Anaerocolumna sp. AGMB13020: one gene and its partner. The protein of the gene in region 2 interacts with the protein of the main gene of each other region in a pairwise test. Links are inferred from orthologs where the notes say so. Each region holds a gene or a part of one and is shown on either strand. Other genes may lie near its edges.

Evidence for each region.
Region 1: the proteins of recA (region 2) and dprA interact in binary tests that used the Bacillus subtilis proteins (3 or more experiments, as listed by UniProt). The link is inferred for Anaerocolumna sp. AGMB13020 from one-to-one orthologs.

What each region holds. Positions count from the first base shown.
Region 1 is NZ_CP136910.1:5,350,237-5,359,663, reverse strand. The notes cover bases 5,382-8,369. They hold dprA (DNA-processing protein DprA), read right to left. Parts: upstream 7,425-8,369; coding sequence 6,339-7,424; downstream 5,382-6,338. Other genes in these bases: R2R35_RS22455 (YifB family Mg chelatase-like AAA ATPase), read right to left, coding at 7,482-8,369; topA (type I DNA topoisomerase), read right to left, coding at 5,382-6,269. In the rest of the region: R2R35_RS22490 (flagellar M-ring protein FliF C-terminal domain-containing protein), read right to left, coding at 1-1,529; flagellar hook-basal body complex protein FliE, read right to left, coding at 1,554-1,865; flagellar basal body rod protein FlgC, read right to left, coding at 1,881-2,321; flagellar basal body rod protein FlgB, read right to left, coding at 2,333-2,722; GTP-sensing pleiotropic transcriptional regulator CodY, read right to left, coding at 3,185-3,955; more of topA, read right to left, coding at 4,215-5,381; more of R2R35_RS22455, read right to left, coding at 8,370-9,011; transcriptional regulator NrdR, read right to left, coding at 9,191-9,427. UniProt on the Bacillus subtilis protein: Protein that helps load RecA onto ssDNA during transformation. Binds cooperatively to circular ssDNA, is able to bridge different segments of DNA. Favors the loading of RecA onto SsbA- or SsbB-coated ssDNA and formation of RecA-DNA filaments.
Region 2 is NZ_CP136910.1:80-9,470, reverse strand. The notes cover bases 5,168-8,119. They hold recA (recombinase RecA), read right to left. Parts: upstream 7,191-8,119; coding sequence 6,144-7,190; downstream 5,168-6,143. Other genes in these bases: R2R35_RS00015 (regulatory protein RecX), read right to left, coding at 5,548-6,141; R2R35_RS00020 (ISL3 family transposase), read left to right, coding at 5,168-5,281. In the rest of the region: R2R35_RS00035 (phosphotransferase family protein), read right to left, coding at 1-704; R2R35_RS00030 (MFS transporter), read right to left, coding at 721-2,064; R2R35_RS00025 (glycoside hydrolase family 113), read right to left, coding at 2,625-3,593; more of R2R35_RS00020, read left to right, coding at 4,100-5,167; ilvA (threonine ammonia-lyase), read right to left, coding at 8,250-9,391. UniProt on the Bacillus subtilis protein: Multifunctional protein involved in homologous recombination, DNA repair and competence.

The DNA of each region.
Region 1 (9,427 bases), 5.3 Mb from region 2 along the record:
AATTTCTCGATCATCTTCTTTGCTTCTGATTTTTCGCTGAACTCGATATCTTCTAATGATTGATTTTCCTTCGTTGTGGCCAGCAGCTGTTCTACTGAAAGTTCAGGTTCAAGCTCTGTAACATCCGCAGGTGCTGTTCCTTTAAATACTACAAATATCAACAGACCAACTATACCTACCGCAAGAAGAATCTGCAGATAGAAGGACCAGTCTCTTGGAGTCGTTTGTGTCGGAACAAAGACTGACTGCTGATATGCTATAATTGAAAGTTTATCAGTAGATATACCTGTTGCCAGTGAAACCGCTTTATAAACCTCTTCATCTACCGTTATTTTCACAGGCTCCTTGTTTGCCAATACATACTGTTCAAAGGTCATGTTATCAAGATCACCTCTGAGCCTTAACTCTTCTTCGGTAACGTTAACAACTTTTGTCATAACAATACTTCCGGAAGAGTCTTCTGGTATTACAGCACCCACTTCATACTCCGTATTCGTTACCCTTTCACTGGGCAGGTACTTAATTTGTACAGTGGAGGACGAAGAATCACTGCCTGTCCCGTTATCAACTTCATAAGTTGTTTCGTCATTGGAATCTGTTCCAGGGGTCCCACCGCCGGTATCGTTGGTGTTCTTGGTGTCATAAGAATAATACTCACTATATAACCCCTGATCCTGGCCATCAGCTGGAATCTTTTCATTATATAATTGAGTAACTTTATCCATATTTAGTTTCCAATTAAACATTGGCTGTACGTCTGTGTACCCAAGTTTTAACATCAACATGTAAATATTGTTATTGTAGGTGTTTTGAAGCTTTTCTTTATATTCCAGTACAGAATTCGCACTTCCCGTGTAAAGGTCATCTTTGCCTCCAAACAAGAGTGCTCCGTTCTGATCTATAATCTTTATTTTATCAGTAGATTCATTTCCAATAGCCGCAGCTACATATTCTGCAACAGCAGCTGCATTAGCAACGTCAAATTCATCTGTTATGGTCAAGGCCACACTGGCCGGTAAATCCTTCTTTTCGGTCAAAACGCTGTATGTGGTTTCAGATGGCACATAAGTAACCTGAGCCTCTTTGATACCTTTCATTTTAATCAGGTAATTTCTGATTTCAGTCTGCACATATAAATGATTCTTTAAATTACGATCACTGTTGGTGGTACTTAAATCATTTTTCACCAACTGGTCCAAGGTTAATCCTGATGTGGGAACACCACTCCCGTAAACAAGCAATAGCGCATCAGAGAATTTGTCCTTATCCACATCGATAGTCATACCATCACTGCTTAATTGATAGGCGATTGCTTCATCCTTTAACAGACCTGCGATAGTGCTAACGTCTTTTTTATTCTCGCCCGTAAATAACTCTTTATATTCAGTCCTGTTCAATACGGTAACCAATATGACAAGCGCCAGAAAAATCGTAGCAACAACTCCGATAATAATCGTTTTCTGTTTGCTGGTGTATTTATTCCATTGGTTAAGCAACTGAACCGGTACTTGCTTTAGTCTGTCAATCATATTACAGCTCCTTCAGTTCCATCATTAGAATTGGAGATTCATAATCTCTTTATAAGCTTCTATTACCTTATTTCTTACCTGAACAGTGTACTGTAGTGACAGGTTAGCTTTTTCCTGAGCAACCTGAAGGTCATAAGTGTTATTAGACAGCCCTAACGCAAAGGAAACCTCAGCTTCTTTTGCAGCATTCGATAAATCATTTGTTTCTTTTAACATAGAAAGAGCAGATTGGAATACACTATCAAACGCATCATTCCTTGTGGCTTTCTCCACCCCTGTATTATTAGCACTATATGCATTTATACCCGATATTCCATTAAGCAGTGTAATATCCATCAATTAATCCCCCTGTTATTTTCCTACTTCCAATCCCTTTAACGCCATACTTTTTATTGAATTAAATGCAGTAACATTGGCATCATATGCTCTGGAAGCATCAATTAAATTGGCCATTTCCGTTACCGTATTAATGTTTGGATAAGTTACATAACCTTCTTCATCAGCATCTGGATGTGATGGATCATAAACAACATTCATCGGTGTGGTAGTATCCTCTTTCACCTCTGTAACCTTCACACCATTTCCCATAGCTTCATTTATCTTTCCCCCAAGAATTTTAGAAAAGGGACTCTGGTTACGTTCCTCAAATACTACGATCTTACGCCTTACCACATTTCCATTTTCATCTCTTGTAGTATTGACATTAGCAATATTTTGCGATATGACATCCATACGAAGTCTTTGTGCTGACATACCGCTGGCACTTATATTCATTGCATCAATAACTGACATCTAACTTCCTCCTAATTATTAGACAATGCTGTTCTTATTCTGCTAAATTCGTGTGACATAGCTTCAAGCATAGCACTATGGTTAATTTGATTCTCTGCTACTTTAGCAGATTCCGTATCTATATCAACATTATTACCGTCCAGCCTGTAGCTTAAGGACGAATTATCCGTATAGACAGTTGATGCTATTGATTTCAAGTCTATACCAGCAACTTTCTGGTCGAGATTGCCAGGTCCCTTGAGTGCATTGGCTAAATAAGTCTGGAATTCGATATCCTGTCGTTTATATCCTGGTGTACTGACATTGGCAAGATTATTGGCTAACAACTGACCCCTTGTCCACATTGCATCGGCCGCCTTATTCAGTACGTTTACATAATTGAATAAATCTGAATTAATCATACTTACCTCTTTCCCGCTTATCAATTCTTCTACTTGATAACCTATGAAATAAAAGTACATTTCACGTATTTTATCAAGCAATACCGCAAGCCAGCTTGCGATTTGTAAGGGCATTGTGTGAAAACTTAGTGGAATAGCTTCAACAAACTCACACATCTCTCGTAACTAGCTTCAATTATAAATATATTACGACAAAAAAACAAGCTAATTTTTATAAATTAGTACTATTATATCATATATTGTAAATTATTCGAAATATAGCTCAAATGCACTATTTATGCGGAAAATCTTTTTGTCTAAAACCTATGAATACGGTTAATTAGTGCTCCTAATTTTCGACATTTTCGTATATATAATGAATAAATTGCATAAAAAATGGATTTATAAATTGTATACAATTTATAAATCCATTCTCTTAATCTTTCTCACTATTTTGTTAAAATAATGTAATATTTCTATAATTTACTTGTTCAGTTTTTTAAGCTCATCGAAAACAACATCATTAAGTACTTTTATATAAGTACCTTTCATACCGGAGGAACGTGATTCAATAACTCCGGCACTTTCAAATTTACGAAGAGCATTCACAATCACCGATCTGGTTATACCGACCCTGTCAGCAATCTTGCTGGCTACCAGAATACCTTCATTTCCTTCCAGTTCCTCAAAGATATGAATAATTGCTTCCAATTCAGAAAAGGACAAAGTACTGATTGCCGATTTAACAATCTGAACCTTCCGGCTCTCTTCCGCATTCTCTTCATTTACAGAACGCATCATTTCAAGTCCAACAACTGTGGTACCGTATTCACTGAGAATAATATCGTCCAGGTCGTAAGGCTTTATGCTCTTATATAAAAACAATGTCCCAAGCCTCTCCCCTGCAATATCGATAGGAATAATAATTGCTTGATAGCTAATATCTGTATCAAGCTCAAAGCCAAGTGTCAATAGATTAACATTCTCTTTGGTAGAAAGAATATTAAGCAGACGCTCATTTAACATCTGGTCAATATAACCACCTACGGCATCTTTGATTAATTCCTTGATTTCTACGATATCTTCTCTGTTCTTAATACCCAGAACCTTACCTTTTTTGCTGATTACCAGAATATTGGATTCCAGAATCTCGCTTAACACTTCACAGATATCATTAAAAACTACCTTGTGAGAATTGTTATTGTGTAATAGCTTATTAATCTTTCTCGTCTTATCGAGCAACTGTACACTCATGAAATAACCTCCCAGTACCCCCGCTTGTTTATCTGATTCTTCTAAATAACCAGTAATTAATTCGCAATATAAGATACCGGTCATTTAAATCTTGGATACGACAGCAACAAAACTGCCTTTATCAGAAACCAGAAGAACTATTTCTGATAAGTTGTATTAACATTAGATAAATAGTATCATACCTTTTTCATAAAAACAATAGTTATTTCTTCTTTTTGACGCACATTTTAATATAATATATCTGTTTTTCGTATATTTCTTATTTATTCACAACAATACCGCCACATTTATCATCGAGGCATACCAAAGAATTACCTTTTTCAATAAGCACATTTCCACATTTAGGGCATTTTTGATCCGTAGGTTTCTGCCAGGACATAAATTCACATTCCGGATTATTCTCACATCCGTAGTACTTACGCCCTTTCTTTGTCTTACGAATAACCACATCCTTCCCGCATAACGGGCAGGCTACACCGATTTTTTCAAGATAAGGTTTTGTATTCCTGCATTCAGGAAAACCTGGACATGCTAAAAATTTTCCGTGGGGTCCATATTTGATTACCATGTTCCTTCCGCATTCCTCACAGATAATATCAGTCTTCTCATCTTCTATCTTGACTTCTTCCAAACTGTCTTTTGCTTTATTGACAGCTTCATCCAGATCGGGGTAGAAATTTCTTACAACAGTTTTCCAATAAACACTGCCGTCTTCCACTTTATCCAGAAGTGATTCCAGGTTTGCTGTAAAGTTAACATCAACAATTGTTGAAAATGCTTCCTTCATAATATTGTTAACAACTTCACCAAGTTCTGTCACATAGAGATTCTTATTCTCCTTCACGATATACCTTCTTGCTAAAATTGTAGATATCGTAGGGGAATACGTACTGGGTCTTCCAATACCCAGTTCCTCCAGTGTCTTGACAAGAGACGCCTCTGTATAGTGAGGTGGTGCCTGGGTAAAATGCTGGGCGGGATTGAACTCCAGAAACTTCACTTTGGATTCTTCCGAAATATCCTTTAACATTGCATGGCTTTCATTTTCTTCTTCTTCCGCATAAACGCTGAGATATCCGTCAAAAATCATTTTAGATGCAGATGTACTGAATTTATATCCCTTTGCATCTATTTTAACATTAATGGTCTCATATCTGGCCGGCGCCATTCTGCTGCCTACAAATCGTTTCCATATAAGCTGGTATAACCTGAATAAATCTCTGCTTAGGGATTCCTTCACGATTACCGGTGTCAGATCTGTATAGGTGGGTCTGATTGCCTCATGGGCATCCTGTATCTTCTTTCCAGTATTCTTTTTTTCTTCTGCCTCGGTATTATAGCTGCTGCCATAGTTCTTCTCAATGAATTCACGGGCAAAGTTCTCCGCTTCTTCGGATATACGAACGGAATCTGTTCTTAAGTAGGTTATTAAACCAATGGTTCCATGGCCTTTGATATCAATACCTTCATAAAGCTGCTGCGCCAGTCGCATGGTCTTTGACGTTGAGAAATTCAAGGTCTTGGCGGCTTCCTGCTGCAAAGTACTGGTAGTAAAGGGCAACGGCGGTTTTTTCTGTCTTTCGCCTCTCTTAATTTCAGAAATCTTATAATCCGCTTTGTCAAGATCTTTTAATATCTCGTTTAATTCCTGTTCTGATGAGATACTCTTCTTTTCCAGAGAGGAAGTAATCAGCTTGGCTGTTAAAGGTTTTTTCTCACCTTCAACCTGAAAGCTGCCTTCCAGTGACCAGTATTCTTCCGGTAAAAAAGCATTGATTTCATCTTCCCGATCGCAGATTATACGAAGTGCGACGGATTGAACACGTCCGGCACTCAGCCCTCTTTTTACCTTTGCCCAAAGGAGCGGGCTTATACTATAACCTACCATACGGTCTAGTATTCTTCTGGTCTGCTGAGAATCCACAAGATTCATATCGATATCTCTGGCCTGTTTTATGGAAGCTTTCACTGCATTTTTGGTTATTTCGTTAAAAGTAATCCTGCTGCAGGTACTATCTTCAAGTTTCAAAGTCTTCGTAAGATGCCAGGAAATCGCCTCACCCTCACGGTCAGGGTCAGTTGCAAGATAAATTTTATCTGCTTTTTTCACTTCTTTTCTGAGCTTTGCCAGAAGATCTCCTTTGCCTCTTATGGTAATATATTTCGGTTCATAATCATTCGTAGTATCAATACCCAGCTGACTTTTTGGTAAGTCTCTAACATGTCCGTTTGAAGCCACCACTTCGTAGTTAGCACCTAAAAATTTTTTGATTGTTTTAGCTTTTGCTGGTGATTCAACAATAACTAGATTCATGTGCACTCCCCTATCTGGTAAACTATTTCTATTTTCTTCAAAGGAGAGCAGGCTGTAAAGCTCCCTTCGTCAGATATCTGTTATATAATAATTTGCTCTTGTTTGCTTAATAAAATTCTTCCATTCCAACTGAAAAAGTATTTGAGCCAATTCTCCGATAGCCATATCTGTCTCTTCGGCTATTTCATTCAGGTGTTTTGGGATACGGCTTAAACAAGCATACACTATTTTTTCCCTGTCTTCAAGTAATTTATCATTTTTTTTCATGAGTTTAGGTATATTTTTACAGAAATCCATGTAATCCTCTAGTATATCCTCTGGTTCCGTGCATAATTTAGCCCCCATCTTAAGCAGGTTATTGCATCCATTACTGAGTATATCTCCTGGTCTTCCCGGTACTGCATAGATATTCCTGCCTTGCTCCAAACCATAATCAACGGTTATCAAGGAACCGCTTTTGTCTCTGGCTTCCACTACAAGTATCCCGTCTGCCAATCCGCTGATAATCCGATTCCTCATAGGAAAATGATATGCTCTTGGCCCTGTCCCCTGTACATACTCTGAGATAATTCCTCCCTTGGCAGCAGTATTCAGATAAATGTTAAAATTTTCTTTGGGATAACAAATATCGGCTCCGCACCCTAGTACTGCATAAGTCGTTCCTTCTGCCGCCAAACTCCCCCAATGGGCAGCACCATCAATGCCTGCTGCAAGTCCGCTGATGGTTCCAATTCCCGCTCTTGCGAAAGCTTTTGAAAAAGATACGGCTGTTTCCCTTCCGTAATCCGAGCAGTTTCTTGCACCGACGACTGCAATGTGGACTTTACCTTCCTCCGGAAGCTTTCCTTTATAGAATAACCCCAGTGGTGCCTCATAGATATTTCTTAATTTTCCAGGGTACACTTCGTCCTCTATTGATACAAAATATATGCCTTTCTCTTTTAGTTTAGCATAGCTTTCCTGCACCTTGCTCCTCTGTCTGGTTCCACTGATACGTTCCAGATCTTTTTCATTTAATTCCGGTATCTTCTTAAATTCCTCGAAGTCTACCTCAAATATCTCTTCAATGGAAGAAAAATAAGATAATATTAAATTCTTCTTTTTTATGCTCATTTCTATACCGCATAACCAGAACCAGCATTCTTTTTTTGTCATTTGACCTCCTGAAATGATTTCCTAAAAGACATTTTCTTAGTGAGTCTGCCATTAGCTTTAATCCCAATACTTCTTATCCATGCTGCGATAACAAATAGCTTCACTTAAATGCTTTTCTTGTATGCTTTCACTTCCATCCAGATCCGCAATAGTCCTGGCTACCTTTAATACCCTGTGATAGGTTCTGGCACTAAGGTTTAATCTGGCATAAGCTTCCTCCATCAATTTTTCTTCCTTCTTACCCAATGCGCAGTATTCCTGCAGCATTCTGGTGGTAAGCTGGGAATTAAAATGAATCCGATCCTTTTTGTACCGCTCCGTCTGGGCCAGTCTCCCTTTCATAACTCTCTCCCTAATCGCAGCAGAGGTTTCTCTTCCTCCCTTCTTATTCAAATCCTTATAATCTGACTGGGGTACTTCTATGCTAATATCGATTCGGTCCAAAAGCGGGCGGCTTATTTTGCCCAGATAATTTCTTACCTGTGACAAGGAGCAATGGCATTTATTCCTGTCAGGGTAATAACCGCAATTGCACGGATTCATAGCTGTACAAAGCATGAGATTAGCCGGATAACGAAAGGTACCGTTTAGTCGAGTAATTGTTATTTCATTTTCCTCCAGGGGCTGTCTGAGAATTTCGATGGTCTTTCGGTTAAATTCAGGGAATTCATCTAAAAACAGAACCCCCATATGAGCCAGACTTATCTCTCCTGGCATCGGGAATCTTCCTCCTCCGGTTAATGCAGTGGTGGTAATTGTATGATGAGGAGAACGAAAAGGGCGGTTAAGAATCAAAGACTGATTATTATCTAATAATCCTGAGACACTATATATTTTAGAAATTTCAAGACTTTCTTCGAAGGAAAGTTCAGGAAGAATGGAGGGAATTCTTCTGGCAAGCATTGTCTTACCGGAACCAGGTGGTCCGATTAAAAGAATATTGTGCATACCACAGGCAGCAATTTCAATTGCCCTTTTTGCCAGCTCCTGTCCAACGATATCAGAAAAGTCAATTTGCGTATCTTCCCTGCTAGGTTTTAAATCCTCTGCCTGTAAGCAACACGGAGCAAGATGCAGGTTTCCGCTTAGGAATTCTGCAACCTGCGTCAAGGAATCCACACCATATACTTCAATTCCCTTAACTACCGCACCTTCTCTTACATTACAGGAGGGTACAATACATCTTTTAAAACCCTGCTCGTATGCCATATACACTATCGGCAGGACTCCGTTTACCTTTTTTACTTCACCATTCAAACTTAGTTCACCTATAAACAGGGTATCTTTAAGACTTTCTTCCAGAAGCAGTCCAAGGGCTGCAAGAACGGATATGGCAATGGGCAGGTCAAATGCCGTCCCCTCCTTGCGCATATCAGCCGGTGACAGATTAATGGTTATTCGTTTCGCCGGCAAACGGTAACCTGAATTTTTTAATGAAATGCGAACCCTTTCCCTGGCTTCTCTGACCTCGGAACCAAGATATCCTACAAGGTCGAAAACCGGCAGTCCATCACTGATATCAGCTTCTACGGTAATTCTTCTGCTATCAATACCCAAAACCGTTCCGCTGTATACTTTACTAAACATATTGCTCCTTTCCCTTTCTCTCCGGGGGCAGAAGCATCATCCATGATGATTATAGCAAAAAAGCAGAATTCTGGCAATCATTACCTCACATTAAAAACAGCAGATAGCATATGAGTATATTACAGGCGCTATCTGCTGTTATACGCTTCCTTTATCAGAATCTGTGCATTCGATGGAGTTTACCCTTGTTTCGCATCTAATATCTTCTTAAGTTCATCCACAAAAGTATTTACATCCTTAAATTCACGATAAACGGAAGCAAATCTGACATAAGCCACTGCATCAAGGTCCTTAAGCTTGTCCATAAGAATTTCACCGATAACAGAGCTCTTAATTTCTTTTTCTTCCATATTAAATATGGTATTCTCCACTTCATCTACCAGTGCTTTCATCTGGTCAACAGAAATGGGTCTTTT
Region 2 (9,391 bases):
ACGAAAACATTTCCTGCCCAAAGATCCCAATGAACTAATCTTGGTGTGGTTACCTCATTAAAACTTTTTTTATGTTTCAATAACATCTTGTTTATGCTTTCAAAATCCATGCCAATATCCAGACTGATTTTCTCTGCATCCAGAAAGATTTTCTCCAGAAATCCTTTAAATACATCAAACCAGTCAGAATCCGTTACAATACTGTTATAATAGCCGAAACCATTACCAGTTATCTCATTGACAGCAGCGTTGTATTTTCCAGTTTGCCGCTCTACGGAATCCTTTTCCTCTTCTGTCATTGCTTGCTGAATGCTGCTAAAGCTCTTTCCAGCAAGCTTAGTCATAAAGAAATAATCACTTGGACAAATTGAGTGAGAAAAATCATGAAACAGCACTTTTGGCATGGGTATATCGGGATACTCAGAAAGCAGTTCCATACAGCCCACTTCTGCTCTCATGATATCTACTTCACTCGACATGACAAGAACACCCTCCGGCGGGGCTATCTTTAAAATAACCTCTCTTTCATCACTTAAAGTAATTAAATAAGCAGCATTAAAATACCCCTCTGTTAATTCCTTCCAATCCAGAAGTTCTGCCTGGGGAAATGCCAGGTTTACCATTTTTTTTAATGTTTCTTCCGTAATATTGCTTTTTGTTATACTATTCATAATTATACAGGAATTAAATCCTTCTCCTTTCATTTGTAAAAATCACTTCCTATACGGGCGGTTTTATATTATCTGTTTCCCGATTACCCGTTTCTCGTTTATAACTTTTATAGCTTAAATACCATTGAAGCGAAGACAGTATTCGTAAAATCAGTAATATAGCAAAGACCCTTCGGAATGCGGACAGGTTATTGCCTATAAACTGATAGAATTTAACACCCGCTAACGGCATAATAGCATTGCTTAAGGTGATAAATACAGTATAAATAGAAATGCTTAGAGTCTTATTATTTTCCGGTATCACCGACAACAGGTATTGAGGCATATTCAAAGGGACTGTGGCAAATGCCAGATTTGCAATAGTATTCAATATAAGAAAAACTACTGGCCCAATTTCAATAGGAAGGCTGGTTGAGATAATCATACACAAAGGACATAAGGCAAGCCCCAGATTCCCGAAGATCACACCAAATCTCGGTCCCTTTCTTTCATTCAGCCTGCTCCAGAATCCAATAGTCAAAAACTGAGCCAATGCTGCACCAATCGCAGCGTAACTTAACCAGGCTTCATTCATCTTAAGATAATTTACCTGTCCAAGAAAATACAAGGTCCAATCAGCTTGCCAGAATAGATAAAAGAATAATGCTCCTCCCAGAAATTTCACAAAGGGCTTATGATGCAGCAATTCCTTAAAAGCAATTCGAAGGTCTGCATAAGACATGGACTCTTTCTTCCCAGTATACCCTCCTTTTATCTTCCTTACTGTTATTACCTGTATTATAAGGATAGCAGCTATAAACCAGTAAAAGCTTTGGTGCATCCTTATCTTACTATCCGTACCAGAAGCCGAAGCCAGCAAAGCACCTGTAATAAGGGGAAGAGCTATGTTAAAGAAGAACATTCCTCCGGTTCTGACTGTAAGTATCCGGTTTCTGTTTTCAAAAGGTACAACATCGGAAAAATAAGCTTGCCAGGAGGCATTATAACCAGTTAATGGCCCCACGGAAAGACATAGAAACAGTATAAATACGGGAAATGCAAAACTGCCAAGAAAAGGTACAAAACCAATGAATAGATAGAACAAAGCCAGCGCCATAAGAGATAATGACACCATCATTCTCTTATTTTTCATACGATCCGTGAGAATACCAAGAGGTATTAAGACAATCACCCCAACAAATTGCGGTATAGAAGCAACAAGACTGATTTCAGCATCCGAAGCCCCCAGACGCAAGGCAAAAAGGTTATTATTATTGTTCATAATATTCGTAGCAATAGCAAAAAGCATTCCCTCTACGGCAAACATCAGTAAGGCATTATTTTCAGGCCGGAAGAAAGAGGAAATATTTCGTTGAAAGGAAGCTGTAGTAAAATTCTGCAGGCATTTTTTCATATATTCCTCCTTGGACTTTTGCATGTATTTTGTATAGAATAAACAATCTCTTGCCCTGACGGATATTTCTCTGGATATAATGACCTTATAAATTTCGTTTTCTTTCATATATAGTAGCATAATTTATACATTTTACAAGTATTTCTTTGATTATTCTTTCATTTTTTCCAGAGCTAAGTTAAATACTTGCATGCACTGATTCAGCTGAATTGCACTGGACAGAAAGACCTTTCCACTAAACTCTAGAAAAACTTCTATCATAAAACCAATACACAGAAAAAGCAGCCACACTTCTATTAGGGCACTTGGCTGAATGTCACGGCAAAGTTTAAACGCTACTACTGAAGATGGAATCTTCCAAGTAATAAACAATAATAATCTCATACACCAATGTCGATAAAACTCAGCTTTGCGAAATAGAAATCTGCTGCTCCTTCAATTGTATTTATTATTTTAAAAGCCTATATTAATAATTCTTATTATAAAATAGCTGTATTATACTCACGGAGGGAATACCTTCTGCTATTGCACGAAACAATTTATTATTATCAGCTGACTTATTACAGTTTCTGATACCACTCTTTTAAGGAAAACTCCGCCTTTTTCAAATGAATATTAAATCCTATATCTTTATCAGCTTCTTCCTGGGTATCATAAATAGCAGTACTCCAATCCCACCAGAATACACCGCTGAACCACTCCTCCTTTGAGAATACCTCCAGACAGGAGTCATAGAAAGCTGCCTGCTCTTCTTCGCTTCTTTCGAACTCTGTATGGGTAAAATCCCAAGGCATCATAGCACATCCGCTGGCACTTCGTATACCAATCTCCATAAATATAACAGGTTTCTGTAAGGACGCACTCACTTCTTTTAAACGTTCAGCTACTTTCAGCCATTCCTGCTTCATATTTTCTTTGGTATCTCCAGGTTTCTTCCCAACTTTATAATATGCACTGGTACCAATATAATCAAGACTGTCAAACCAGCTAACTTCTTTTTCTCTACCATGGTTTGCATTATAAACCAGTGGACCTTTATAAATCTTTTTAACTTCTGCTATCGCATTTCTCCAATGTTTTTCTTTTCGTTCCGTTCCACTCATTTCACAGCCGACGCAAAACATTTCACAACCGGTGTCTGCTGCTATCTCAGCATAATGACACAAAAAAGCAGTATAGTATTCAAACCAGGTATCCCAGTAATGATCCTTGCCCCACATATCACCATCCGGGAAATTAATCAATGCTCTCCATACTCCGTCTTCACTGTTAATAACTGGTTTCAAACAGACTTTAACACCTCTTTCATGTGCTCGGTTTATGGTATGGATAATTTCCTTATCAGATAGGGTATTTCGATAATCAAAATATATCTCAGTAGAAGAAAAAGTTTTCTGGTGAACATGAAATGCCAGGCACATCCAGTTAACTCCAATATCGAATAATAAATCCTGTGACTTTTCTGCCTCTTTTGTGAGATAATCTCCTTTTCTGCCATCCCATCCATAGGTAAATCCTTTTATGTCCATATTATCTCCTTTGTGTTTAATTTGATGCAAATTGGTGCATTTTATATTTTTTATTAATGCACTTATAATGCTTTAATCGCATCATAACATATCTCATCAGACAATGCAATATTATACCTGTAATTTGATAAAGTTAAATCATACTTCTTAATTTTTCAAAACATCTGCTAAATTGTATGGTTAAAACATATTATTTTATCTCAAATCATTGAATATGCATTATTCAAACTTTTTTATGCACCAATTACTATTTCATTTTGCTTTCATATAGTGCATTTGAGATACATATTTAATGCATATATTAAACTTAATACATGAAATAATTAAACATTTTCTAACCAGAAACATTAGCATTAATAAAAAACGGTTCTATACTGAATGTTGGGGCGTGCTTGAAAAGCACACTTCCAACATTCTTTTAGTTGTAATAAAATACATCTATAAGAAGCCTCCCAAACGCATTATCCCGACCAAAGTTTAATGTTAACGGAGGTGACCTCTTATAGATGTACCCTAATTATAGCAAGGCATTCTTAGACTTGAAAGATGTTTTTGTAAAAAAAGTGATTCAGGCAGATTCTTTTTTAAAGGTTTTCATTGAAACTAAACCTTCTGAGCAGACCTGTCCTTGTTGTGGCTGTAAAACAAAAAGAGTTCATGACTATCGAATCCAGGAAATTAATGACACTCCTTTCCAAGGTAAAACCGTCATTCTGGTTCTAAGAAAACGACGTTATTTATGTACCTCCTGCGGAAAACGATTTTTGGAACACTATTCTTTTCTTCCTACCTATCACCGCAGAACAAGGAGACTGGCTTTTTATGTTATATCTCTCCTTCGGCAGACTTTTTCTCTCAAGCAGGTTTCAATCCTTACCGGGGTTTCCGTCCCTACAATCTGCAGACTTTTGGATACCATCCATTATGCACCCCCAGATAAACTTCCTGAGGCTGTTTCTATTGATGAATTTAAAGGCAATGCCTCTACTGGGAAATATCAGTGTATCCTCGTTGATCCTAAAAAACACCGGATTCTGGATATTCTTCCAGACCGCACTCAGAGCCATCTGGCTGATTACTGGAGAAACATTACAAGAAAGGAAAGGCTGAAAGTAAAGTTCTTTGTCTGTGACATGTGGCTTCCCTATGTGGAGCTGGCCAGGACCTTCTTTCCAAATGCAAAGATTATAGTGGACAAGTATCATTTCATTCGTCAGGTCACATGGGCTATCGAAAATGTTCGTAAACGGCTCCAAAAATCCATGCCGACTTCTCTTCGAAAATACTATAAACGAAGCCGGAAGCTGATTTTGACCCGCTATAGAAAGCTGAAAGACGAGAACAAACAAGCCTGTGATCTGATGCTCCAGTATAGTGATGACCTACGGTTGGCGCACATGATGAAAGAATGGTTTTATGACATCAGCCAGCTGGAGTCCTATCGTAAGCAACAGCAGGAATTCGATGATTGGATATCTAATGCAAGAGGATGCGGTATTAAAGAATTCGAGAAATGTGCAAAAACGTTCCAGTCTTGGAGAAAAGAAATCTTAAATGCCTTCAAATATGGCATTACAAACGGTGTCACAGAAGGATTTAACAATAAGATTAAAGTATTAAAACGAAGTTCTTATGGAATCCGAAACTTTAACCGGTTCCGTACTCGGATACTTCATTGTACATCATAGGAAAAATGGTCGGGATATGGAGGCTTATTTTGCATGCCCAAAACAGCATACAGTAGAATGAACTATCGAAACAGCTCTAAACGTAAGAAAGGAGCGGGATTCATACGAATCCCACCCCAACTATTGACAAAGAGCCTAAAAAACGAGCAAGTGGATAAAACCACTTGCTCGTTTTTTATATTATATTCAATCATTCAGCTTTAAAGATTAACTTACATAGGCTTAGGTTTGCTTCCTATAATCAAGCTCATTCCAGATAATTAAAGTTATTCCAGACTCATGTAATGCCTGATTAAGTCCATTCCATAACCTTTTCGATAAAGTTTAGCAGCTATCTTCTGCCTCTCTTCTCTGGACAGACTCTTAATATCAGCAAACTTTTTTGTAATCTCGCGTTGAATTGCTTCCTCTTCGCTATCATACTCACTGGAAAGCGCTTCTTGTATATCCGTTCCCGCTATCCCTTTTTGCTGCAGTTCACCTATTATCTGTCGTTTACTTTTACTGCTCTTTTTCATCCTCACATAACTGGAAGCATAACGTAAATCATCAATATAGTGATAACTGATAACGTAACAAATGGCTTCTTGTATAATATCTCCGCTGAATCCGGCCATTTCCAGCTTTCTTTTTAGTTCCGCTTCTGTCCGGTCCATATGCTTAAGCAGTGCCATCGCTTTTTGCTTGGCTCGCTTTATGGCATTGTTGTATAACTCATTCAGAAGTGTCTCTGCCATATTACCTTCTTCTATCAGACCATATTTCTTGATCTCTCTGTCATATAGAGTAAAACGATACCTATCGTCCAGATATACTTTTACTTTATTTTTACCTGTGTTTTCCAGTCTGGTTATAATCATTTTTATTCATCTGCTTCCTTAGCGGCTGTTTCCTTCTTATTTGTTGCTGATACAATGGACAAATTATATTTGTCTCTAACTTTTAATTCAATCTCAGCAAATATCGTAGGATTTTCTTTTAAAAATTGTTTGGCATTTTCACGCCCCTGTCCAATCTTAGCCTCATTATAGGCATACCACGCACCACTCTTAATGACAATATTCTCATTGGAAGCCAGGTCTAAAACATCACCTTCTCTGGAAATACCCTGTCCGAACATAATATCAAACTCCGCTTCTTTAAAAGGAGGCGCAACCTTGTTCTTAACTACCTTTATACGTGTTCTGCTTCCGACAATATCTCCACCCTGCTTCAATGCTTCAATTTTACGAACATCCAAACGAATGGAAGAATAGAACTTAAGAGCACGTCCACCAGTAGTTGTCTCAGGATTTCCAAACATTACACCAACCTTTTCACGAAGCTGGTTGATAAAAATTACAATACAATTGGATTTGCTGATAGCAGCTGTTAATTTACGAAGCGCCTGGGACATTAACCTGGCTTGTAAGCCTACATGAGAATCACCCATATCTCCATCAATTTCTGCTCTTGGTACCAACGCAGCCACGGAATCGACAATAATTATATCCACTGCACCGGAACGAACCATTGTTTCTGTAATTTCTAAGGCTTGTTCCCCATTGTCAGGCTGGGATATGTAGAGATTATCGATATCTACTCCGATTCTTTTCGCATAGACAGGGTCCAAAGCATGCTCCGCATCGATAAATCCGGCAATTCCACCAATTTTTTGCACTTCTGCAACCATGTGAAGAGCAACCGTAGTCTTACCACTGGATTCCGGTCCATATATTTCAACGATTCTCCCCTTGGGTATACCGCCCAAGCCCAAGGCAACGTCCAAGCTGATAGATCCGGTGGGTATAGTTTCTATGTTCATATGGGCAGCCGTATCACCAAGTTTCATAACGGAGCCTTTTCCGTACTGTTTCTCAATCTGCGCCAATGCGGATTCCAGCGCTCTGCTCTTATCTTCTTTTGACATCTTTTTTCTCCTTTATGCGAACTTATGTTCTTGTTTTAATAATAGCTTATCTTTTTAAGTTTGTCAATCTTAAATTCTTATTTCTTTGTTCTTATTTCTTTGTTCTTTCTTTTTATTTTTGGTTTTCGTATTTTGGTTCTCATATTCTGGTTCTCATATTCTGGTTCTTTTTTGTTCTTAATTTGGTTTTTATTTTGGTTTTTAGTTCTTATTTTTGGGTTCTTATTTTTGGATTCTTACTTTTTGATCCTTTTTTGGGTCTTATTTTGGGTCCCTTTTGGTATCCTTTTTTGGGTCTCATTTTGGGTCCCTTTTGGTATCCTTTTATAAGTCTTATTTGGGGATCCTTTTTTGGGGTCTTATTTTGAATCCTTTTTTTGTCTAATTTCTTTACTCTTATTTTATTACAACAACTCCCCCTTTCCTTTAAACTACATTATCAATGTACAGCAGGATAATAGAATGAATATGGAACATTTCATTTTGTTGTGATGGAGGTTATATGATTATTAAATCGGATAGAACAGAATTTGAGATAAACAAAGAAGATATGATAGAAAGCTCCTATGTCAATTTAATGACACAAGCTTTTATATAGAATAACAGAAATATATAAAATTGTAAACCCGCATTTACACATTCTTACATAACAGCTTAATTTATAGTATTTAACATTTTATATATTGTGTTTTATCCTTATAAAAATACTCCAGACATTACTTCACATAAGATTTTCTGTTTAATTTCATGTACTTACCAAAGTGTTTGTGAAAAATTTATGGTTCCCCGTTGTTCACTCTTTTTAAGAATGAAGTTAAGGGAACCTGGCATATATCAAGCATAATATTTATATTCGTTCAAAGATTTTCATACACACTGATATATAATTGGGAATTTGACAGCCGGAAAATATGTTGATTATATCCTGGCATCCTCCGGATATATAAATCCCGGCAACAGCAAGTATGCTGCTCCTTCTTTGACTAAGCGAATTCCGAAAAATAACTGATTCTGAAAAATAACTAATTCTGTACAAAGCGATACTTATGCAATCTGTTCTTAATTGTATGTATTCTTCGGCTGTACAATCTGAGGATTATAACCCTTATCCGTCAATGCCTGAACGATTGCATCCTTGTGTTCGTGTCCGAAGCTTTCCATGGTTATCGTCAATTCAACAGCACTGTTTCGATTTATGGATACGAACTGATTATGATCTAAACGAATGATGTTTCCCTGAGCTTCTGCTATGACATTGGCAACATTAACAAGCGCACCGGGACGATCCGGCAATAAAACAGACACTGTAAAGATACGGCCTCTTTGTATAAGTCCATGCTGAACCACAGAAGATACCGTTATAACATCCATATTACCACCACTTAAGATAGATACGATTTTTTTGCCCGTACAATTCAATTGTTTAAGAGCCGCCACAGTCAACAAACCAGAATTCTCCACTACCATCTTATGATTCTCGATCATATCCAGAAAACTAACTATGAGTTCACGATCATCAATTGCTATTATCTCATCGATATTTTTCTGAATATACGGAAATATATTGCTACCAGGGGTTTTGACCGCTGTTCCGTCAGCTATGGTTTCTATCTGCGGAATAGTAATAACATGACCTGCCTTAATGGATTCCTGCATACAATTGGCTCCCATAGGTTCCACACCAATTACTTTAATATTAGGGTTTAACAGCTTTGCCAAAGTAGAGACACCGGCTGCAAGACCGCCGCCGCCGATTGGAACAAGAATGATGTCAACAGTAGGAATCTCCTGAAATATTTCCATTGCTATGGTGCCCTGTCCTGTAGCCACAACTTCATCATCAAAAGGATGGATAAAAGTATATTCCTTCTCTTCAGCCAGCTTTAATGCATACTGACAGGCATCGTCATACACATTGCCATGAAGGATAACTTCTGCTCCGTAACCCTTGGTACGATTGACCTTGATAAGAGGAGTTGTTGTAGGCATAACAATGATTGCCTTCGCTCCGTACATTTTAGCAGCATATGCCACACCTTGGGCGTGATTTCCGGCCGATGCCGTAATAAGTCCCTTTTCTCTGTCTTCCTTGCTTAATGTACTGATCTTATAATAGGCTCCTCGAACTTTATAGGCTCCGGTAAACTGCATATTTTCAGGTTTTAAGAATACTTTATTTCCCGTAGTATCCGAAAAATAAT